Regions from separate parts of the Pradoshia sp. Z3_51 genome, predicted to be linked through region 2. Evidence: riboswitches for the same ligand, from Rfam matches in the RefSeq annotation. Region 2 holds a riboswitch; the other holds the start of a gene.

Region 1 (10,572 bases), on a different contig from region 2:
AAAAACTTCTCCAGTTACCGGAGATTTATTTTCAAAGTATTGACCTTTAACAGGTGCAACCCATTTTCCGCCAATAAAGTTATCGTATTTCTCTTTGAAATGCACAACTGCGCCTTCTGTATTTGGATTTGCATAAATCATGTTGATATCTCCCCTATGTTCGTATTGAAAACTCTTAAATGTAAAGTTTTGATGCCATTTTGGAATAAAAATACACCAGTAAAGCGTTTTCTATACTATTATTTGTCTAATTTGATAAAATTTCAAATAATATGACTGTGAATATAGGAGAAATATGATGTATAAGTGTAGTATAGAAATAGGAAAAAAATGTGTCTTCCATTACTCGTTACTAGATAGATAAATTTTGCAGGTTATCTATTACATCTAAAGAGAATTATTCACCCATGAATGGAACAAGAGATTGGAGACAGGCTGTTTAATTTTACTAACAGCAACCAACAGATACGGGCGCTCTTATTCTGCCGAAATGCAGCGCTGCAAAAAAAAATGATCTATATTTAATTCAGTCGGCAAGAGAAAAATAAGGTGGTAATAGCATGGATATTGCGGTGATAGGATCCAATATGGTCGATCTAATTTCCTATATTGATAGAATGCCAGAAGAGGGAGAAACACTTGAAGCACCTAGCTTTTCAATGGGGTGTGGAGGAAAAGGGGCCAACCAGGCAGTGGCAGCTGCAAAACTGGGCTCCAAGGTCATGATGGTTACGAAGGTAGGCGATGACATTTTTGCAGATAACACCATTCAAAATCTTAAACGCTATGGAATTGATACAGAATTTACGAATAAGGTCCCCGGAAGCAGCAGCGGGGTCGCACCAATCTTTGTAGATTCGGATTCCAAAAATCGTATTTTAATCATTAAAGGGGCCAATCAGTACCTTTTACCTGAGGATGTCGATAAAGCGGCCGAAAAGCTCAAGACATGTTCTTTAATTATTCTTCAGTTAGAAATCGCGCTCGAAACCGTTTATCGGGCGATAGAATTTGGGAACGAGCATGGGATTCCTGTTATTCTGAATCCTGCTCCTGCTACCAAAAAATTGGATTTCAATTATGTATGCAAATGTGACTTTTTTGTTCCCAATGAAAGTGAACTGGATATCTTGACTGGCATGCCTGTTTCAACGATTGAGCAAATTAAAGCTGCTGCAGTCAGCCTGATAGATAAAGGAGTTAAAAATGTTATCGTGACGATGGGAAGCCGAGGCGTGATGTGGATAACCGATAGAGGAACGCAAATCGTTGATTCATTCAAGGTTGATGCTGTAGACACAACGGGGGCCGGAGACGCATTCATCGGCTGTTTCGCCTATAATTATATTCAGAATGGGGATATTGTCCAATCGATAAAAATGGCTAATGCCTTTGCAGCATTAAGTGTCACAAAACGTGGTACACAGAATTCTTATCCAAGTATGGATGAAGTTAAGTTGTTTTTAAGCAAAAGAATTGAAGCGTAAGCAGGATTTTAATTAAAACTTGGTTTTTAGTGAATTAAAGGATGGCTCTTAGTGATGGAGTCATCCTTTAATATTTAAGTTATTTTACACAAATATATGACTAAGATATTTTTAGGGGTTATTAAGATTACCTTTCTATTGTTCAAGTGTTTGTCATAAAAACAAATATAATTCAGATTAATCAGTTAATAAATTTGTTATCAATCGATATAATGATATAATAAAAGTGTTCTGTATTATGCGTTTCTAACAAAATTTTAGGAGATGACCAATATGAAAGCACTCAGATGGTACAATGCTAAAGATTTAAGGTTAGACAATTTAGAGGAACCTACTGCCAAAAAGGGAGAAGCAAAAATTAAAGTTGAATGGTGCGGTATTTGTGGAAGTGACTTACACGAATATACAGCCGGTCCAATTTTTATCCCAACCGAAGAGCCACACCCATTGAGTAAGGAGAAAGCTCCGATTGTAATGGGACATGAATTTTCTGGACAAGTTGTAGAGGTTGGCGAAGGCGTAACCAGAGTCCAAGTTGGTGACCGTGTTACAGTTGAGCCCGTCTACTCCTGTGGAAAATGCGAAGCTTGTAAACAAGGAAAATATAATCTATGTGAGCTAATGGGCTTTTATGGTTTAGCAGGAGGCGGTGGAGGATTCTCTGAATACGCTTCTATACCGGAACATATGTTACATAAGCTGCCTGAAAATGTTTCATTTGAACAAGGGGCACTCGTAGAACCTTCAGCTGTTGCTGTACACGCTGTTAAACAAAGTAAACTTAAAGTTGGCGATAAAGCAGCGGTATTTGGAACAGGACCAATTGGTTTATTAGTTATTGAAGCGTTAAAAGCAGCTGGTGCGGCTGAAATTTATGCAGTAGAATTATCAGAACAACGCAGGCAAAAAGCAGAAGAACTTGGTGCTATTGCTATCGATCCGAATCAGGGTGATGTCGTTGAACAATTAACTAAATTGACAAATGGCGGTGTTGACGTTTCATATGAAGTAACAGGAGTACCGATTGTTTTAAAACAAGCTATTCATTCAACTAAATTTAATGGTGAAACGATGATTGTTAGTATTTTTGAAAAAGAAGCGTCTATTCATCCAAACGATATTGTTATGAAAGAACGTACAATCAACGGTATTATTGGATACCGTGATATATTTCCTGCTGTTATCAATTTAATGGCTCAGGGCTACTTCCCAGCTGACAAACTCGTTACCAAACGAATTAAGTTGGATGATGTGATTGAAGAAGGCTTTGAAGGTTTATTAAACGAACGAAATCATATTAAAATATTAGTAAAAGCTGAATAATCATTGTACAAATGCAAATATGATAATCATATATAGAAACTAAAATGGCCTTCTCTTCAAATGGAATGGCCATTTTAGTGTTTATGGATTTATTAGTAAGAAAGCAACACGTGGTGTATTGGATTTTGAGGTGTATTATACATTTCTGAGTATACAATTCTGCTAAAACACGTAATTTAGTCGTATTTGTGGAAGTTAGTTGGAGATGTATATATTTTAATAATCTGAATATATAAAATCGTTCAATATGTATTTACTTTGCTAACTATTATAATTATAATAAGTATGTGAAACATTGAGCAAGTTAATATACATACGGAGGATTGATTGGAATGAAAGCAGCTGTAGTGAGTGCAACGAACCCTGGTAAGTTAGAATTAGTTGAAAAGGAGCTTCCTAAGTTAAAACCCGGTCAAGCTTTAGTTGATGTAGAATATTGCGGAGTATGTCATACAGACTTGCACGTAGCAAAAGGTGATTTCGGTGCAGTTCCGGGAAGAATTCCTGGACATGAAGGAATCGGCATTGTGAAAGAAATTGCAGACGACGTTACAAGTTTAAAAGTAGGAGATCGTGTCAGCATTGCCTGGTTCTTTAAGGGATGCGGAACTTGCGAATACTGTGTGACGGGAAATGAAACCTTCTGCCGCAGCGTACAAAACGCCGGCTTCACGGTTGATGGAGCAATGGCTGAGCAATGTATCGTAGAAGCGGACTATGCAGTTAAAGTACCTGAAGGTCTTGATCCAGCTCAAGCGAGCAGTATTACATGTGCAGGGGTAACTTGCTACAAAGCAATTAAAGTTTCTGATATTAAACCTGGTCAATGGATTGCTATCTATGGCTGTGGTGGATTAGGTAACCTTGCGATCCAATATGCGAAAAATGTATTCAATGCAAAAGTAATTGCAGTGGATATTAATGATGATAAATTGGCATTGTCCAAAGAAGTAGGAGCAGATCTTGTATGTAACCCATTAACAGATGGAGATGCAGGTGAGTGGATTCAGGAGAAAGTTGGAGGAGCTCATGCTGCAGTTGTTACAGCTGTTTCCAAAGTTGCCTTTAACCAGGCTGTTAACTCTGTTCGTGCCACTGCTAAAGTTGTTGCAGTAGGATTACCTCCTGAAACAATGGATTTGGCTATCGTGAAAACCGTATTGGATGGTATTCAAATCGTTGGTTCCTTAGTTGGTACACGTAAGGATTTAGAAGAGGCTTTCCAATTTGGAGCAGAGGGCAAAGTAGTGCCAATCGTTGAAACAAGATGCTTGCATGAAGTAAATGATATTTTTGAAGAAATGGAAGCAGGTAAAATCCAGGGCCGTATGGTCATCGATATGCACAAACACGAATAATTCCAATCAATAACCTTAAGTAATAAACCTCAAGCAGAATACTATAGAAAAAAATGCACTCCAATTGTTAAGTGTAATCTAACAACTGGAGTGCATTATTATTTTTGCTTTTGCTCTATTATCATAATCTCTTCTTTTTATGATAGTTATATAAAATGAACAATAAGACAAACCATAATGGTGTAAGCAGCATTGCTAAGCGTGTTTCCGCAGCAATGAGCATTACAATCAGTATGAAAGCAAACATACCTAGGATTACATAATTTATAGCTGGTGTTAATGGAGCTTTGAATGTAGATTTAGCTCTTAAATCAGGTCTTGTTTTTACATATTTGATATGCGAGATTAAAATAATGCTCCATACCCAAATGAAACAGATGGCGCTGATTGTTGTGACGATTGTAAAGGCCTGCTCTGGTATCAGCTTGCTAAGCAGTGCACCGACAGAAACTACAATAGTAGAAGTTAATAATGCATTGCTCGGTACATGGTGTTTATTTAATTTGCCAAGTTTTTTTGGTGCTTCATTATGATTGCTTAAGTTGTACATTATCCGGCTGGTTGAGAATAAACCGCTGTTTGCAGCAGAGGCTGCCGATGTTAATACAACAAAGTTGATAATACCTGCCGCCATTGGAATCCCGATTAAGGCGAAGACACCTACAAATGGGCTGCTTGTCGCACTTAATTGATCCCAAGGATTGATGCATAAAATAACAAATAAGGCACCTACATAAAACAGTAAAATCCGTACCGGTATTTTGTTGATAGCAGATGGAATGTTTTTTCGTGGATTAGCTGTTTCAGCAGCAGATACACCAATAAGTTCAACTCCGACGAAGGAGAAGACAACCATTTGCAGTGATAGTAAGAACCCTGATATTCCATTCGGGAACATGCCGCCATGATTCCAAAGGTTAGAAACAGAAACAGTTCCGCTATCTGTTTCAAATCCAATCACAAGCAGTACGATTCCTACGACAATAAGTGCAACAATGGTAACGACTTTAATAATCGCAAACCAGAATTCCAACTCACCAAACAGTTTGACGGTTAATAGATTTAATCCTAATAGAATTACTAAACAGATAATGGCAGGCACCCATTGTGGGACATCAAACCAGTATTGTGTATATAAACCAACAGCGATAATATCGGCCATGGCTGTCATAATCCAGCAGAACCAATACGTCCAGCCTGTCACAAATCCAGCCCATGGACCCAAATATTCAGCTGCGAAATCGATAAATGATGTATGATTTGTATTCGATAAAAGTAATTCACCCAATGCTCTCATAACAAAAAATAGAGCTATTCCGATAATAAGATAAGAAAATAGGATGGATGGACCGGCTAAATGAATGGATTTTCCGGAGCCTAAAAATAAGCCGGTTCCAATTGTGCCCCCAATTGCAATTAATTGTATATGACGATTTTTTAAATCCCTTTTTAACTCTTGCTTAGCCAAGTTGCATGCCCCCGTTTAATCTTAGATGTCTAAAACAGGCACCTAGTAAAATAGATATTTATCATTTTTCTCGCTTTATTTAGATACTATGTCTCACCTCACTATTGATATTTGACAATAAAAAAAGAGATTGGTTGTCTCCAATCTCTAAAAGGGCAAGAATAACAAAAATCGTTACCATTCTGTCCTTTTGCCTGAGATTGTGAATCCTTCGGCGCTGTATAAATACAGTCTCTCCAGAAGCTGCTCCCGCCATAGTTTTATCCACAGCGATCAAAGCGTGCTATATTAAATTATCAATTATTAGATTATGTTAACTTATTAACATAATTCTGAAAAAATATTATGAAAAAAATGCTATCACTAAATTATTATGTTGTCAAACTAAGTACATGTAATTAAATGATTTGTTGAAGCATATGGAAGAGCCCAAGATTTACTTGAAATATATATAATCCATATGCTTTTGAACAATCAATTAATGATACTAAACAAGCTTCAGTTCTGATAAACCATACTATAAGTATTAAATAGTAAAGAAAGGTACTAGGTATCTCTCTTTTTTTGTTTTTTCCTTTAGAAATATAAGCATGGCAATGAGGTTAAGGGGAAGGCCAGAATCGAGAGCTCTCTTTTTCATGTTTATCTTAGCAGTAGCACAATTCATTCTGAAAAAAAGACCAAATCCATAAGGGATTTGGTCTTTAATCTACATTATTAAAAGGCAAATTCAAATTTAGAGTTCATCCGCTATCCCCAGCAGGATAATACCGAAGATAACAACTGCGATGATCATGTATTGTTTTTTAGTCAGCTTCTCTTTTAGGAAGATTCGTGACAGGATAATTGAAAAGATACTGTAAGAAGCAATCAATGGTGCTGCGATAATTGCATAGCCTGATGCCATGGCAAATACGTAGAAAAATTGACCAATCGTTTCCAAAATAGCTGCTATCCCTTTATCGCGCTCTTTAAATACATGGAAGGATTCCTTCTTTATAAAGCGAAGATAGATAAAACATACGGCAGCGCATAGGAAAAAGGTATATTCATACGCAAGTAAAGCTGAATTTTCGCTGATTAGATTCAATTCATCCAGATAGATGGCATCCGCAAATGTAGCAAGTCCATCAATAATGCAATATAAAATTGGGAAGATAATAGCCAAGAAACCAATTTGGTATTTTTTATCGATATGCTCGGAATTCAGTCGACGAACTTCATCTTCTGCTCTTTTTTCCAGAACGGCAATTCCCACAATCCCAAGAGTGATAATGATAATCCCAAGTACTTCAATGATACTTAGCTCATGAGTGAAAAAGATGAAGAGCAGAATGCTTGTTACGACACCTGAGGAATTCTGTATTGGTGAGGCGATAGACAATTCAATATAGCGCAAACCAATATACCCAAATGCCATGGAAAGGATGTATAAAGAAGATACTGGTAAATAATGAATCATCTCCATTGGATTGAACTGTATATCTTTTATAATCATATAGGCTGTTGCATGAATTCCCATGACAAGACCAACCATGATGATAATTTTAATATGGCTGTACTTGTCGTTGCTGTCTGATCCCTTTTTATAAAATAGGTCAGCACCACCCCATGCTAAAGCTGTTAGTAGTGAAAAAATAAACCACATAACGATTCTCCTTGTTGAAGTTTAATAAGCTTTCTGAACCCCGTATAACAAGACATACAGAATCGTTTACTCAAGTGAGAAGACGTTACTGCTGCTATTGCAAAACGGAGAGCAGAGCTGTGAATAAAAATGAATTTTAATAGAGTCACAGAGTCAAGAATATAATTTCATTGTAAACTGTGTCAAGGGATTTAAAGGATGAAACTATAATAGAAGTGTGCATTTAATATAACAATAGTAATGAAAGGGCTATCTTTTTGTTTTTCTTAATTTTTCAAATATAATAAAGGGAGAATTAACAATTATAGAAGAGGATGGAAAGTTCGCTAACCAGGGGAGATGGCTATGTTAGATTTAGTCCCAATTATGCTTGAAAAGGTAGGCATTATTGTCATTGTAGCCTTTTTAATTTCTAAAATGAATTCCTTTCGCCAAATCATTCACCCAGACCATAATCTAAATGAGCAGTTGAAATTATTTCTATTATTCGGCATGTTTGGGGTTATTAGTAATTATACTGGAATAGAAGTTTATCATTCTATGGTTGAAGAGAATAGATGGCTTTCAGCTATTGGAGAAGATAGTGCCATTGCTAATACAAGAGTGATGGGTGTTGTGATAGGCGGATTATTGGGAGGTCCCGTTGTTGGAGGAGGAGCTGGTCTGATAGCCGGTATACACCGTTATACATTGGGAGGGTTTACAGCCTTTTCCTGCGCCCTTTCTACCATCCTGGCCGGAATATTGGCAGGGTATATAGGCAACAGAAGAAAAAGGAGCGGGGGTCAGATAACTCCTTTGTTTGCTGCAGGAATTGGGATGTCCCTCGAAGCTTTGCAAATGGTGATTATCCTTGCGACTGCCAAACCTCTTGAGCATACATGGAGCCTCGTGCAGTTTATCGGTTTACCAATGATCACCATGAATGGATTCGGAACACTATTATTTATGCTGATCGTTCAGTCTATAAAACGTGATGGGGAGATAGCGCGTGCGAATCAAACCAATCAGGCATTTTTAATTGCGGACCAGACTCTTCCGCATTTTCGACAGGGCTTAAACACCCAATCATGCAAAGAAATATCAAAAATTATGCTTAATTTAACCGATGCAGATGCTGTCTCTATCACGGATGAACATTTGGTTCTTGCACATTTGGGGGCAGCCTCCGATCATCATAAACCTGGCGTGAAGCCGAGTACTGGGCTGACTAAAAAAGTACTTGAATCAGGATATGTTTCAATAGCCAAATCGAAGGAGGAAATCGAGTGCAGGCATAAGGACTGTCCGCTCGTAGCTGCCATCGTCCTCCCTTTAAAAGTGAAGGGGGAAATCTCTGGAACTTTAAAATTGTATTATACAAAGCCGGATAAATTAGACAGAGTTCAGCAGCAGTTAGCAGAGGGGCTGGCTAATTTATTTTCAACTCAGCTTGAGCTGGCAGAAGCGGAACGGCAGGCGAGGCTTTTAAAGGATGCTGAGATTAAAGCCCTGCAGGCTCAGATTCATCCACACTTCTTATTTAATAGTTTAAATACGATATCTGCCTTATGCCGGACTGATCCTGATAAAGCTCGTAAACTACTATTGGAATTAAGTTTATTTTTTCGAGGCAATTTACAGGGAGCCAGACAGTTGCTGATCCCGTTAGAAAAAGAGCTGGAAAATGTAAAAGCCTATTTATCTTTAGAGCAAACACGTTTTCCTCATAAATATGAAGTTAATTTTGATATAGAGAATGGATTAGAAAATGTATTGATTCCCCCATTTTTATTGCAGCCTTTGGTAGAGAATGCGATTCATTATGCATTTCCACAAAGAAAACAGTTTGGGAAAATTAATATACAAGTGTGCTCAAATGGCAATTATATGAGAATGATTGTTGCGGATAATGGACAGGGGATTGTGGAAGAAAGATTGAAAAGTCTGAGCAAGCAGGTTGTACCGTCAGCCGGTGGAAACGGTACAGCCATTTTTAATATTAGTGAACGCTTAAAAGGTATTTATAATAACCAAGCCCATTTTAAGGTTGATAGCAAAGTGGGTGAGGGCACCACTGTTAATATCTTAATCCCGCTGGAAAGTAAAGGAGGTGACGAGCAGGATGCTGCGAGCCTATGTAGTGGATGATGAACCATTAGCCAGGGACGAATTAAAATATTTACTAGCAAGAAGCAGAGAAGTGGAGGTCTTGGGTGAAAGTGATTGTATAGAAGATGCATTACATGATATTCCACTGTTAAAGCCGGATATTGTCTTCTTAGATATTGAATTAGCGGGAGAGAACGGATTACATTTAGCCGCTAAACTAGAAGGACTGAACCCGGTTCCAGCTATCGTTTTTGCGACTGCCTATGACGAGTATGCTCTTCAGGCTTTTGACGTAAATGCGGTAGATTATCTTTTGAAACCCTTCAGTGAAGAACGTATTCATAAGATGCTGGACAAAGTTAAAAAGCTTCATTTACACACAAAGGAGCCTGGAAAAGTAGATACCAGTAATCTTCAATGTAAGGGAAAAATAGCTGTTATGACAGAAGAAAAAATTATATTGCTTACATGCAATGATATCGTATTCCTAGAATCATACGAAGGAAAGTGTAAAATCCGGGCTGTTAATCATCTTTATAAAGTAAGTGAGGCACTGATTGGATTGGAAAAAAAATTGCCCCGGACACAGTTCTTTCGGGTACATCGGAGCTATCTTGTGAATATCGATCATATCGTGGAGATATTACCATGGTTTAATTCAACCTATAACTTACGTATGTCGGATGGTTCCGAGGTTCCAGTCAGTCGAACCTATGTAAAGGAACTGAAACAATTACTAGGATTATAGGATTGATTTGCTATTCATTAGTTGTAAGTTGTAATTCATCCCATTTATTTTGCGGTTCATTTTGAAAATGAGGTGTAAGTGTTTTCATTTGATACTATGATAGTATAATACGTATGCAAAAAAAGGGGGAACACTAAAATGAATGCGATTACAATTGTTATCGGCTCGATTTGTATCCTTTTAATAGCCTATCGTTTGTATGGGACATTTATGGCGGCAAAGGTGTTGAAATTATCTAATGATAAACCAACACCAGCTGAAAAGCTTGAGGATGGTCAGGACTATGTGCCAACAAATAAATGGGTGGTATTTGGACACCATTTTGCAGCCATTGCTGCTGCAGGCCCATTGGTTGGTCCGATTTTGGCAGCTCAGTTTGGTTATTTACCCGGACTGATTTGGCTATTGGTTGGGGCAGTAATTGGAGGAGCAGTTCATGATACAGTTGT
Region 2 (10,572 bases):
CCTCCGTTTCATTCTCCTAAATTTTATCATCTAAGATAGTGGTATATTTGACCAAAAATGTATTTTATGTGAAATCTTATACTCACATTTCCCTTTACCTTTAAACGGTAAACAAAAAAGCTCACAGGTAGAACACCTGCAAGCCTATTCCTCAATTTCCTGAAGCATAACACTCTCCACATAATTCACAAATCGACGTAAATCCTGAGCCAGTTCGCGATTTATTTGGCCTTCTTCATACATTCGCTGAATGTCAGCTCGTTCAGCTTCAATAGCTTTGAAACGTAATTCTTCTTTTTGCTGATCCTTCATACTATTATTTGAACGGGCTTTATTTGGTTGCTTCAGTTTATCAATAATTCTTCGATACTCATAAATGATGGATGAAACATGTGAATTGTTCGTTTCCTCTACATATTTTTCTAGACTTTCAATGGCAGCTTTTGTCGCCTGAATCTGAATATCCCGCATATCATTTAACAGGACTGCCGTCTTTTCGTTTTCCTTGGTTATCACACGCTTATATTGCTTATACTTCCTATATAATTGGCCAAAAAGAGTCGTTATTTTGGACATGAAATTCTCTGTGAGTAAATTTTCTCTTATATCCAAGGACTTCTCGAGTCTTTTCACAATCTCTTCACTTACAGAACCATCAGCAGCAGCCTCCTGGATATAATGTCTTTCTGCTCTTAAACCAACTAAGCGAGCCTCTATTCTCTCTTTTTGCGATACCTTAATAAATTCTAAATCCTTATTTTCATAGCGAATTTGCTCAATCATCTTTTTATATTCACCAATTAACTCGTAACCAGCGGATTGATTCTCCGGCTCTAGTTCTTCTTCAATCCGCTTTATGGCAGTCCTCAATATTTTTAATTTCATCTGAGCATCTAAAAACTCTTTCTCTTCATCACTCTCTGGTTCAATGGCTTTTTTACTGATCAAAGGCAATAGAATAGTCGCAGCTAAAAGAGTAAATAAAATAACACCGCCTGCTATAAATACAATTAGAGACCGTTCAGGAAATAAATCTCCAGTTGCTACAAAGTATGGCATTGACAATACACCTGCCATGGTAATTGCACCGCGTACGCCAGTCAAGCCGGTTAGAAGGGCCACTTTCCAGCTGGGCTTCGATTGTTCTTTTCTGTTAGTTATGTAATAACCCATGCTTAAGAAGCAGTAGGACCAAACAATTCGGATAATCATGATAGCCAAACCAATCGCCAGGACATAACCGAGCACAAGCCAATTGCTGATTAGAGGATTCTCTACCGTTGCTCTCATAGAAGAAGGCAAACTCAAACCCAATAATAAAAACACCACTCCATTGAGTACAAACAAGATGATCGACCACATATTCTCAGTGACCACCTGTTCCTCCGCACTTTTCATTCCAGTCTTTTCACTTAAACTGGAATGAACAATACCTGCAGCTACTACAGCAATTACACCAGAGGCGTGCAGGACTTCTTCTGAAACAATATAAACAATAAATGGCGTTACAAATTGCAGCAAAGAATAAAAGGTAACATCCTGTATCCCTTGTCTTCTTAGTGAATAACGGATTAGGATAGCTAATAATCCGAGGATAATACCAGCAATCGCGCCAACAATGACCACATAAACAAAATCGGCTGCTGCCTCCCGCAATGAAAAATAACCTGTTACAACCGCAGCAACCGCATAATTAAAGGCAATTAAACCAGACGCATCATTAATCAACGATTCGCCTCGAACAAGACGTAAAATAATCGTCGGTAAGTAAATCCTTTCGGCAATTCCATTCACCGCTACTGGATCCGTTGGAGAAAGGATAGCTGCTAAAGCAAAAGCAGCGGCCAACGGAATACTGGGAATCAGCCAGTTAATAAAATATCCGCCAATTATAGTCGTTAAAAAAACAAGAATAAATGCATTGGCCAATATTGGCCAGCGCATTTTCCATAAATCATCGCGTGGAAATCGACGTCCATCATTAAATAATAGCGGTGCAATAAATAAAAGCAAAAACCATTCCGCTTTTAACTCAAATGATAGATCCTGTATGAATAAAGCAAATAAAATCCCCAAAGCTATTTGAGTTAAAGCGGTGGGGATGGATGGAATATAGTGGCTAATAATATTCGATATTAAAAGCATGACTAAAAGCAATATAATTGATAAAAGTAAATCCATTATTCTCCCTCTAACTCGATATTAATAATTTTTATATTCTTCCACAAAAGGAGGCTACTTATTAATATACCCATTCAGATATGTGGAAAACTTTTCTCTTTAATCGGATTCATTACTGTGTTGTAATCGATCCGCGTTTGAAAAGTGGGTGGCATCTGTTTATAATGTCTAACAATATCCACGTAACCGCCTCCTTTGTTTTGCCTTTTCTATAATTATAAAGGAAAATATTTCTAAAGGAGATTAAATAACGGAAAAATCAAATTCTTTTATTTAAGTGAGGACAATCTCAAAGTACAGGAGGCAAGGAAATACTTGGGGAATTATATACAAAATCTAATTAATCAATTACCCGAACTTAAAGTAGGACAAAGATTTATTCTTGGTATTGATGGCCTCAGTCGTTCTGGGAAGACGACTTTTACCAAAAGAATGAAACAGTCACTTGAGAAACAGAGTCTATCATTTCACCTTTTTCATATTGATGATTTTATTGTAGATAAAGATAAACGTTATCACACTGGTCACGATGAATGGATTGAATATTACCGACTCCAATGGGACGCGGAGTGGCTAAGAGCTAATTTTTTCAATCAATTAAAGAAATCAACTGAGTTACTCCTCCCTGCATATGACCCCACCACTGATAAGCAAAAATGGCAAGTAATCCAGATTCCAGCAACTTCCCTCATTATCGTTGAAGGTATATTTCTGCAAAGAAAAGAATGGAGAGCATTCTTTGATTTTATGATTTACCTAGATTGTTCCAGAGTAACTAGATTCAGCCGGGAAAGTAAGACCACACAGGAGAATATCGATAAATTTCAAAATCGATACTGGAAAGCAGAAGAGTATTATATAAAGAAAGTTACCCCGCTAGAACGAGCTGATTTGGTTATCAAGAATGATGATTAGATCTTTAGGATGGATCTAATTAAAACAGCCCTTCCGAACGATTCGGAAGGGCTGTTTAGATCGGTGAGCATCCTATTATTATTCAAATGCCTCATATACCTTTAATTTCTTTCCTTTAACAGTTTTATTCTTCATAGCCTGTAAGACGATTGGACCTTTATTGTTCAATATTTCAACAAATGTAGCCTGGTCTTGAATTGTGATAATTCCAATGTCTTCAGCAGATATGCCTTCAATTTTTGCAATTGTCCCCACAAAATCGACAGCTCTCAATTTCTTTTTCTTGCCGCCATTGAAAAACAGCTTCATAATTCCACTGTTTAATTCGGTCGTTTTATCTTCCTTTATCTCATTTTCGAACATTTTTGATTCGAAATTCGGCCTGCATTTTTCTACTTCTGCTTCAGTTGGCTCCTCTTTTACCTGAATAGCAAAGCCTATATATTCTTCTGTCTCTCTCAATAATTCTTCATCAAAAGGAGTTACAAAAGAAATGGCTACTCCCGTATGTCCCGCACGGCCCGTTCTTCCCGTCCTATGTACATAGGATTCCTTTTCCACTGGAAAATCGTAATTCAAGACATGTGTAATATTTTCAATATCAATTCCGCGCGCAGCGACATCCGTGGCAATTAAATATCGAAACTCACCCCGTTTAAATTGATTCATAACATCGAAGCGGTCCTCTTGATACATTCCACCATGAATTTTACCGCATGAATACTCCCATTTAACCAATGTATCAAACAGATTGTTTACCTGTTCCTGTGTGCGGCAAAAAACGATGCAGCTATCCGCATTCTCTATCGTCGTAACTTTCCTTAGCAGCTCCGCTTTCTTTTCATGCTTGACCCTATAATAAGAGTGTTCGATCAACTGAGTCGTCATCTCTTTTTTGTTAATTTCAATAAAGATTGGTTCTTTTAAATATTGATTGGATAGGTTTTGAATATCATCCGGCAATGTTGCTGAAAACAGCATGCTGATTCGTTCCTTAGGTAATTCATTTATAATGGCTTCAACCTGATCAATAAAGCCCATATTCAACATTTCATCTGCTTCATCAATTACCAAATAGCGAAGTTCATCAACATTTAATGTACCTTTTTGAATGTGATCCAACACTCTTCCAGGTGTTCCAACAACAATATGATTTTTTTGCTTAAGCTCCAGCTGCTGCTTAGCAAATGATTGCTTTCCATAAACAGCAGCTGCTTTAATCCGCTTAAATCGGCCAATATTCGTTAAATCTTCCTTCACCTGCGCAGCCAATTCTCTGGTCGGGGTTAGGATAAGTGCCTGAGGCTTATTTTCAATCCACTCTATATGATGGCAAATCGGGATTCCATACGCAGCTGTTTTCCCACTGCCAGTTTGTGCTTTTACGATAAGATCCTGATTACCAATCGCAATTGGAATCACCTTTTGCTGGACCTCTGTCGGTTGAAAATAATTCATTTTACTTAATGCCCGAATAATTTCGGGACTTATGTTAAAATCATTGAAGCTATGTTCAGTCATGTATGTTCCTCTTTTTCGGTTACTTAGCTGATTCTCAACTTGAGAGATGCTTTTATCCATTATACCTGATTGGCACTGAATAATCGAAATTAGAACGATACTCTAATCTCAGGCTACCGTTCTAAAACACTGTATAATAATGAATCTCGCCAGCCTTCTCTCATGAACAAATGGTCGCGAATGATTCCTTCTCTAACCATTCCGACTTTCTCCAACACCTTAGCTGAACCTATATTTCTTGGATCACAGGTTGCAAATATACGATGCAGGTTCAGTTCCTTAAATCCAAATTCAATTAACAAAGACGCGACTTCTGTCGCCACTCCCTTTCCCCAATAATCCGGATTAACAACATAGCCAATTTCTCCAGCTTTATTAGTGAAACTTCGTATTGTAAGTTCTCCGGCCCCAATCATATTTCCATTATAAATAATTGCGAAGACAAACCTTGCTCTTGGTTTTTGTGTTGAATCCTCGATTACTTGGCTCACGAATTTTTTCGATTCTTCTTCCGTATTCGGTCCCCATGGCTGATACTGACAAACTATATCCTGTGATGCGTATTTATGTACATCAACCCAATCACTACTAATCATTTCTCTCAGCATGATTCTTTCATTTGAAAGGCAGAATATATTTTCGATCGTATTTCCCTCCCTATCCTGAACCACTTCATTCTTCTAAAAAAGCAGCTATCTGGTCATGATAGCTGCTTAAAATTTATTCTTATTAATTTTGATATCTCAATACAGGCTTACGAGCAGCCAGTGCCTCATCCAAACGGCTGATTACCGTTGTATGTGGTGCTTCCTGTACAATTTCCGGATTCTCCTCTGCTTCCCTGGCAATTTGAATCATAGCATCAATAAAGCCATCCAGTGTTTCTTTTGATTCTGTTTCTGTTGGCTCAATCATCATGCATTCTTCCACATTCAAAGGGAAATAAATGGTTGGTGGATGATAGCCAAAGTCTAACAATCTCTTGGCAATATCAAGAGCCCGAACACCAAGTTTCTTCTGACGTTTTCCGCTGATAACAAACTCATGCTTACAGTGCTTATCATATGGGAGATCATAGTACTCTGCCAATCTTCTCATCATATAGTTTGCATTTAAGACAGCATACTCCGTTACTGCCTTCAATCCGTCTGGTCCCATAGACCGAATATACGTATAGGCACGGACATTGATTCCAAAATTTCCATAGTACGGCTTTACTCTGCCAATTGATTGCGGACGATTGTAATCAAGCTGATAGCCATTCTCTTCTTTTACAATAAGCGGTTTTGGTAAGAACGGAATTAACTCCTTCTTAACCCCAACCGGCCCTGAACCTGGCCCACCGCCGCCATGTGGTCCAGTAAATGTCTTATGCAAGTTAAGATGAACAACGTCAAATCCCATATCACCCGGGCGAGCCTTGGATAGTACAGCATTCAGATTGGCACCGTCATAGTATAGTTTTCCACCGGCATCATGAATAATTTCGGCCATCTCGATGATCTGTTCTTCAAAAAGCCCCAGTGTATTCGGATTTGTAAGCATTAAGGCTGCTGTATCTTTCCCTACAACACTCTTCAAATCTTCCAGATCTACTAAACCATCCGGACCTGACTTCACGGTAACAGTTTGCAATCCCGCAACTGTGGCTGAGGCAGGATTCGTACCATGCGCAGAATCAGGAACAATTACTTTTACGCGGTCAAAATCACCATTCGCCTCATGATAGGCACGAATCATCATTAATCCCGTCCACTCTCCATGCGCTCCCGCAGCCGGTTGCAAAGTGACTTCGTCCATACCTGTGATTTCCTTTAGACTTTGCTGCAAATCATACATTAACTCTAAAGAACCCTGTACAGCTTCTGCATCCTGCAGAGGATGAACATGTGCAAATCCATTTAGACGGGCAACATTCTCATTAATTTTCGGATTATATTTCATGGTACAGGAACCGAGCGGATAGAAACCGGAATCGACGCCATGATTTCTTCTCGAAAGTGCCGTGTAATGACGCATGATATCCAACTCGGATACTTCAGGCAGCTTTGGTTCCTCTGTGCGAATGAACTCCTCAGGCAAAAGCTCAGTTAATGCTGACTCCGGAACATCCATTTCCGGCAACGAATAGCCGATACGGCCCGGCTTGGTTTGTTCAAATATTAATGGCTGATCCTGTTTATTCATGGAAATCCCCCAATTCCTGTGCAAATCTATCAATCTCTTCTTTTGTACGCAGCTCCGTCACTGCCACAAGCATATGATTGGTTAAGGCAGGATAATCACAAGCTAAATCATAACCACCAATTATGCCTTTTTGTAGGAGCATTTTATTAGCTGCAGCTACAGAACCATTTAACTTAACAACAAACTCATTGAAAGAAGGTCCTTCAAAGGCAATTTCAAGTCCATTTGCTTTTAATTGCTCCTTTGCATAATGCGCTTTTTGGAGATTTTGAAGCGCCATCTCCTGCACGCCTTTCTTACCTAACGCAGTCATTGCCACAGAGGCTGCGAGAGCATTTAATGCTTGGTTAGAGCAAATATTCGAGGTCGCTTTATCGCGACGAATATGCTGTTCCCTCGCCTGCAAGGTTAATACAAACCCACGCTTCCCATCCTCATCAACCGTTTGGCCAACCAAACGTCCAGGTACTTTTCTTATCAGCTTAGAAGTAACTGCAAAATATCCGCAATGAGGTCCGCCAAATGCAGCCGGGATTCCGAACGGCTGTGCATCCCCTATGACAATATCTGCACCAAAATCACCCGGCGGTTTCAAGACACCAAGTGAAAGTGGGTTACTTGAAACAATTAACATTCCTTTATGTTCATGAACAATTTGTTCAATTTCAGCTAAGTTTTCGATTCGGCCAAAGAAGTTTGGATATTGAGTAATAAAACCAGCTACCTCATCAGTCATCATACCCGCCAATTGTTCTGTATCCGTCACTCCATTTTTACAGGGGACAACTTCAAGCTCAAGATATTGGCCTTTTGCATAAGTGGATAAAACAGCCCGTGATTCCGGGTGCACTGTCTCTGAAACAAGCAGTTTCTTACGACGTGTATGTCCTGCTGAGAGCATGGCTGCCTCGGCCAGAGCAGTTCCCCCATCATACATGGAGGAGTTCGCCACATCCATTCCGGTCAGTTCACAAATCATCGTTTGAAATTCAAAAATAGCCTGCAATTCTCCCTGGGAAATCTCCGGTTGATACGGTGTATAAGCGGTATAAAACTCTGATCTTGAGATAACGTGATCAACGATGACTGGCATGTAATGGTCATATACTCCCGCTCCAAGAAAAGAACTATGGGTCCTGAGATTGGCATTTTTCTCGGCTAGCTCTGTTAATTCTTTCAGAAGTGCTGATTCAGACTTTGCTTTTTTTAGCTTGTATTCACCCTTAAACCTTACTTTTTCAGGTATATCAGAAAATAAGTCATCGATTGATTCTACACCAATCGCTGTTAACATCTGTTCAGTATCCTGCTCTGTCATTGGTAAATAACGATGCTTCATTTTTTTACTCCTCCTGCCTGAGTGCGTTTATAAAATGGAGTACTAACAATTTTCGCCTTTAATCTTTTTTCCCGTATCTCAACCTCGACTACCTCATCAAGGTTAGCGAATTCTACATTAATCAGGACAAGGCCTACGTTTTTCTTTAAGGTTGGGGATTGTGTTCCAGTGGTCACTTCCCCGATGTTTTCATCCTTAACGAAAACCGGGTACCCATGTCTCGGAATACCGCGGTCAATCATTTCGATTCCGACAAGCTTTCTAGGGGCGCTATTTTCCTTCTGTTCCTTTAAAACTTCCTTACCAATAAAATGTTCTTTATCGGTTTTTACAGCGAACCCAATCCCCGCTTCGATAGGTGTAATCTCTGGAGATAACTCTTGGCCATATAAAGGAAGTTTTGCTTCAAACCGAAGCGTATCTCTTGCCCCAAGTCCACATGGAACCAATCCCTTATCCTTACCGAATTCTAAAAGATCTTTCCAAAGCTTCACTGTATCTTCGCTCTTACAGTACAATTCAAATCCATCTTCACCGGTGTAGCCAGTTCTTGAAACAAGTACACTAATGCCATTTATCATGACATCTTCACGAAAAGCAAAGAAACCAATGGTATTGAGTTCTACTTCCTCTGCAAGGTTCTGTAATATATCAGCTGCAAGCGGTCCCTGTAATGCCAATTGCCCTATTTGTTCCGATATATTTTTTAGTTCTACATCTTCGCTCGCATGCTTTTTTAACCACTCAAAATCTTTATCAATATTAGATGCGTTCACAACTAACAAATAATCATCTTCACCTTTTTTATAAATAATCAGGTCATCAACCGTTCCGCCATTCTCATAGCACATAGCAGTATACTGTGCCCGGCCCGTTTTCAGCTTACTGACATCGTTGGTCATCATCAGCTGCAAAAATGGTAAAGACCCAGCACCCTTAATCATGAATTCGCCCATATGTGATACATCAAAGAGGCCTGCTTTTGTACGCACTGATTCATGCTCCTGTTTAATGCCTGAAAATTGGACAGGCAGTTCCCAGCCGCCAAAATCAATTGTTTTTCCTCCATACTCCCTGTACACACTGATCAGCGGAGTCTGCTTTAATTCTCCCATCCTTACCCTCCTAAAAAATTCGATTCGTTTTATACGGATACTCTTGCTTGTTATGCCATTTAAACGATTGCTTGTTAACTTATTAAGTAAAACGCCGCTTTTCCACATTTGACCGAAGCGATATATCCTTCAGCGATCCACGAAAAAAAGGACAGAAACCTCCCTTATTAGGGGGGCTCTGTCCTGATACCTGAAAGTTTACCGCCGGGTAACGTACTTCGGCGTTTCCTCTTGGGTGGCTTCACAATAAAGGAAGCGCTCTCCAGAGATGCGTCCAGCAAGAGTCTCTGTACCTGAGAGATTCATGGATTCACCATTTGCTCCTTCGGTGCCGCAAATACGGTCTCTCCCCTTGCCTTCATTCGCTCATATAATTATGTAAATTGGTCATACTAAACAAAAAGCAAGAGATAAGCCGTTTTCTAAATAGTCTTACATTTATATCCTACCATCAACAATTATCAGGTGGCAACATTTACGTTATCTCGATGAATGATTGGAAACTAAAAAAATATCAGTAACACCTCAGCTTTATTGGGGCAAAAAAATTGTTTAGGCGTCACTTAATAAATTCCTTATAATTTTCTGCCATCCGCATAAAGCATTTAATCAGATTTTAGCCGGAGATTAAACTCCTACTATTGTTTAGAAATTAATGACACCACCTATACCTATATAAGGTAAGAGAATTCTATTGAATTTAGTTAAATTACAATCAAGCATTTATCTAACTAGCTTAAATAAAGAAAGTTGGGATTCACATTGAGTTTAACACCAAAGGTCTATTTTGATGAAGATTGGGAAAAGGAGCTTGAGGAAAAGATTATGGAGGATGGCCCCTGGTGCAGCTACTCCCTTTTTAAACTCGGATTGGAGGCCGAAAAGCATAATCTAATTCCAGATTTCAACGGCCTCCTTGCACCAAAGCATTTATCAGGATTTACACCTTTAACCCATCAGCTCGAAGCTGCTACCGAAGTCATCGAAAGAATGAATGGTAAAGCCATATTAGCTGATGAAGTAGGTCTTGGTAAAACAATAGAGGCCGGTCTGATCTTAAAGGAATATATGATTCGGGGCCTGGCAAGCAAAATACTAATACTAGTCCCAGCCTCTCTCGTATCTCAATGGGCACAGGAGCTTAATCAGAAGTTTCACATACCAGCTGTCATATACAGAAAGGGGTATGGGTGGGATTCTGAATGTATAATCACTTCCATAGATACTGCTAAACGAGAGCCTCATCGTTCTGCCATACTCGAACAAACCTATGACATTGTCATCATAGATGAAGCTCACAAGTTAAAAAACAAT

The links. A riboswitch is a leader RNA that binds a small molecule or an ion and turns the genes downstream of it on or off. The one in region 2 is predicted to bind glycine.
Region 1: linked by a shared signal. The riboswitch ahead of AC4BHA_RS13725 (amino acid permease) and the one ahead of gcvT (glycine cleavage system aminomethyltransferase GcvT) in region 2 are both predicted to bind glycine.

The regions. Positions count from the first base shown of each region.
Region 1 is NZ_JBZAJC010000007.1:39,785-50,356, reverse strand. Features, by position in the region: gene exaC (acetaldehyde dehydrogenase ExaC) at 1-141, opposite strand, end outside; gene rbsK (ribokinase) at 561-1,487, shown strand; gene AC4BHA_RS13735 (2,3-butanediol dehydrogenase) at 1,761-2,810, shown strand; gene adhP (alcohol dehydrogenase AdhP) at 3,143-4,168, shown strand; gene AC4BHA_RS13725 (amino acid permease) at 4,290-5,636, opposite strand; glycine riboswitch at 5,809-5,886, opposite strand; gene AC4BHA_RS13720 (DMT family transporter) at 6,373-7,284, opposite strand; gene AC4BHA_RS13715 (LytS/YhcK type 5TM receptor domain-containing protein) at 7,630-9,414, shown strand; gene AC4BHA_RS13710 (LytR/AlgR family response regulator transcription factor) at 9,389-10,123, shown strand; gene AC4BHA_RS13705 (carbon starvation CstA family protein) at 10,262-10,572, shown strand, end outside.
Region 2 is NZ_JBZAJC010000003.1:2,373-12,944, forward strand. Features, by position in the region: gene AC4BHA_RS07140 (Na+/H+ antiporter) at 145-2,181, opposite strand; gene AC4BHA_RS07145 (kinase) at 2,497-3,096, shown strand; gene AC4BHA_RS07150 (DEAD/DEAH box helicase) at 3,175-4,617, opposite strand; gene AC4BHA_RS07155 (GNAT family N-acetyltransferase) at 4,731-5,225, opposite strand; gene gcvPB (aminomethyl-transferring glycine dehydrogenase subunit GcvPB) at 5,347-6,804, opposite strand; gene gcvPA (aminomethyl-transferring glycine dehydrogenase subunit GcvPA) at 6,797-8,143, opposite strand; gene gcvT (glycine cleavage system aminomethyltransferase GcvT) at 8,140-9,258, opposite strand; glycine riboswitch at 9,435-9,526, opposite strand; glycine riboswitch at 9,530-9,620, opposite strand; gene AC4BHA_RS07175 (DEAD/DEAH box helicase) at 10,084-10,572, shown strand, end outside.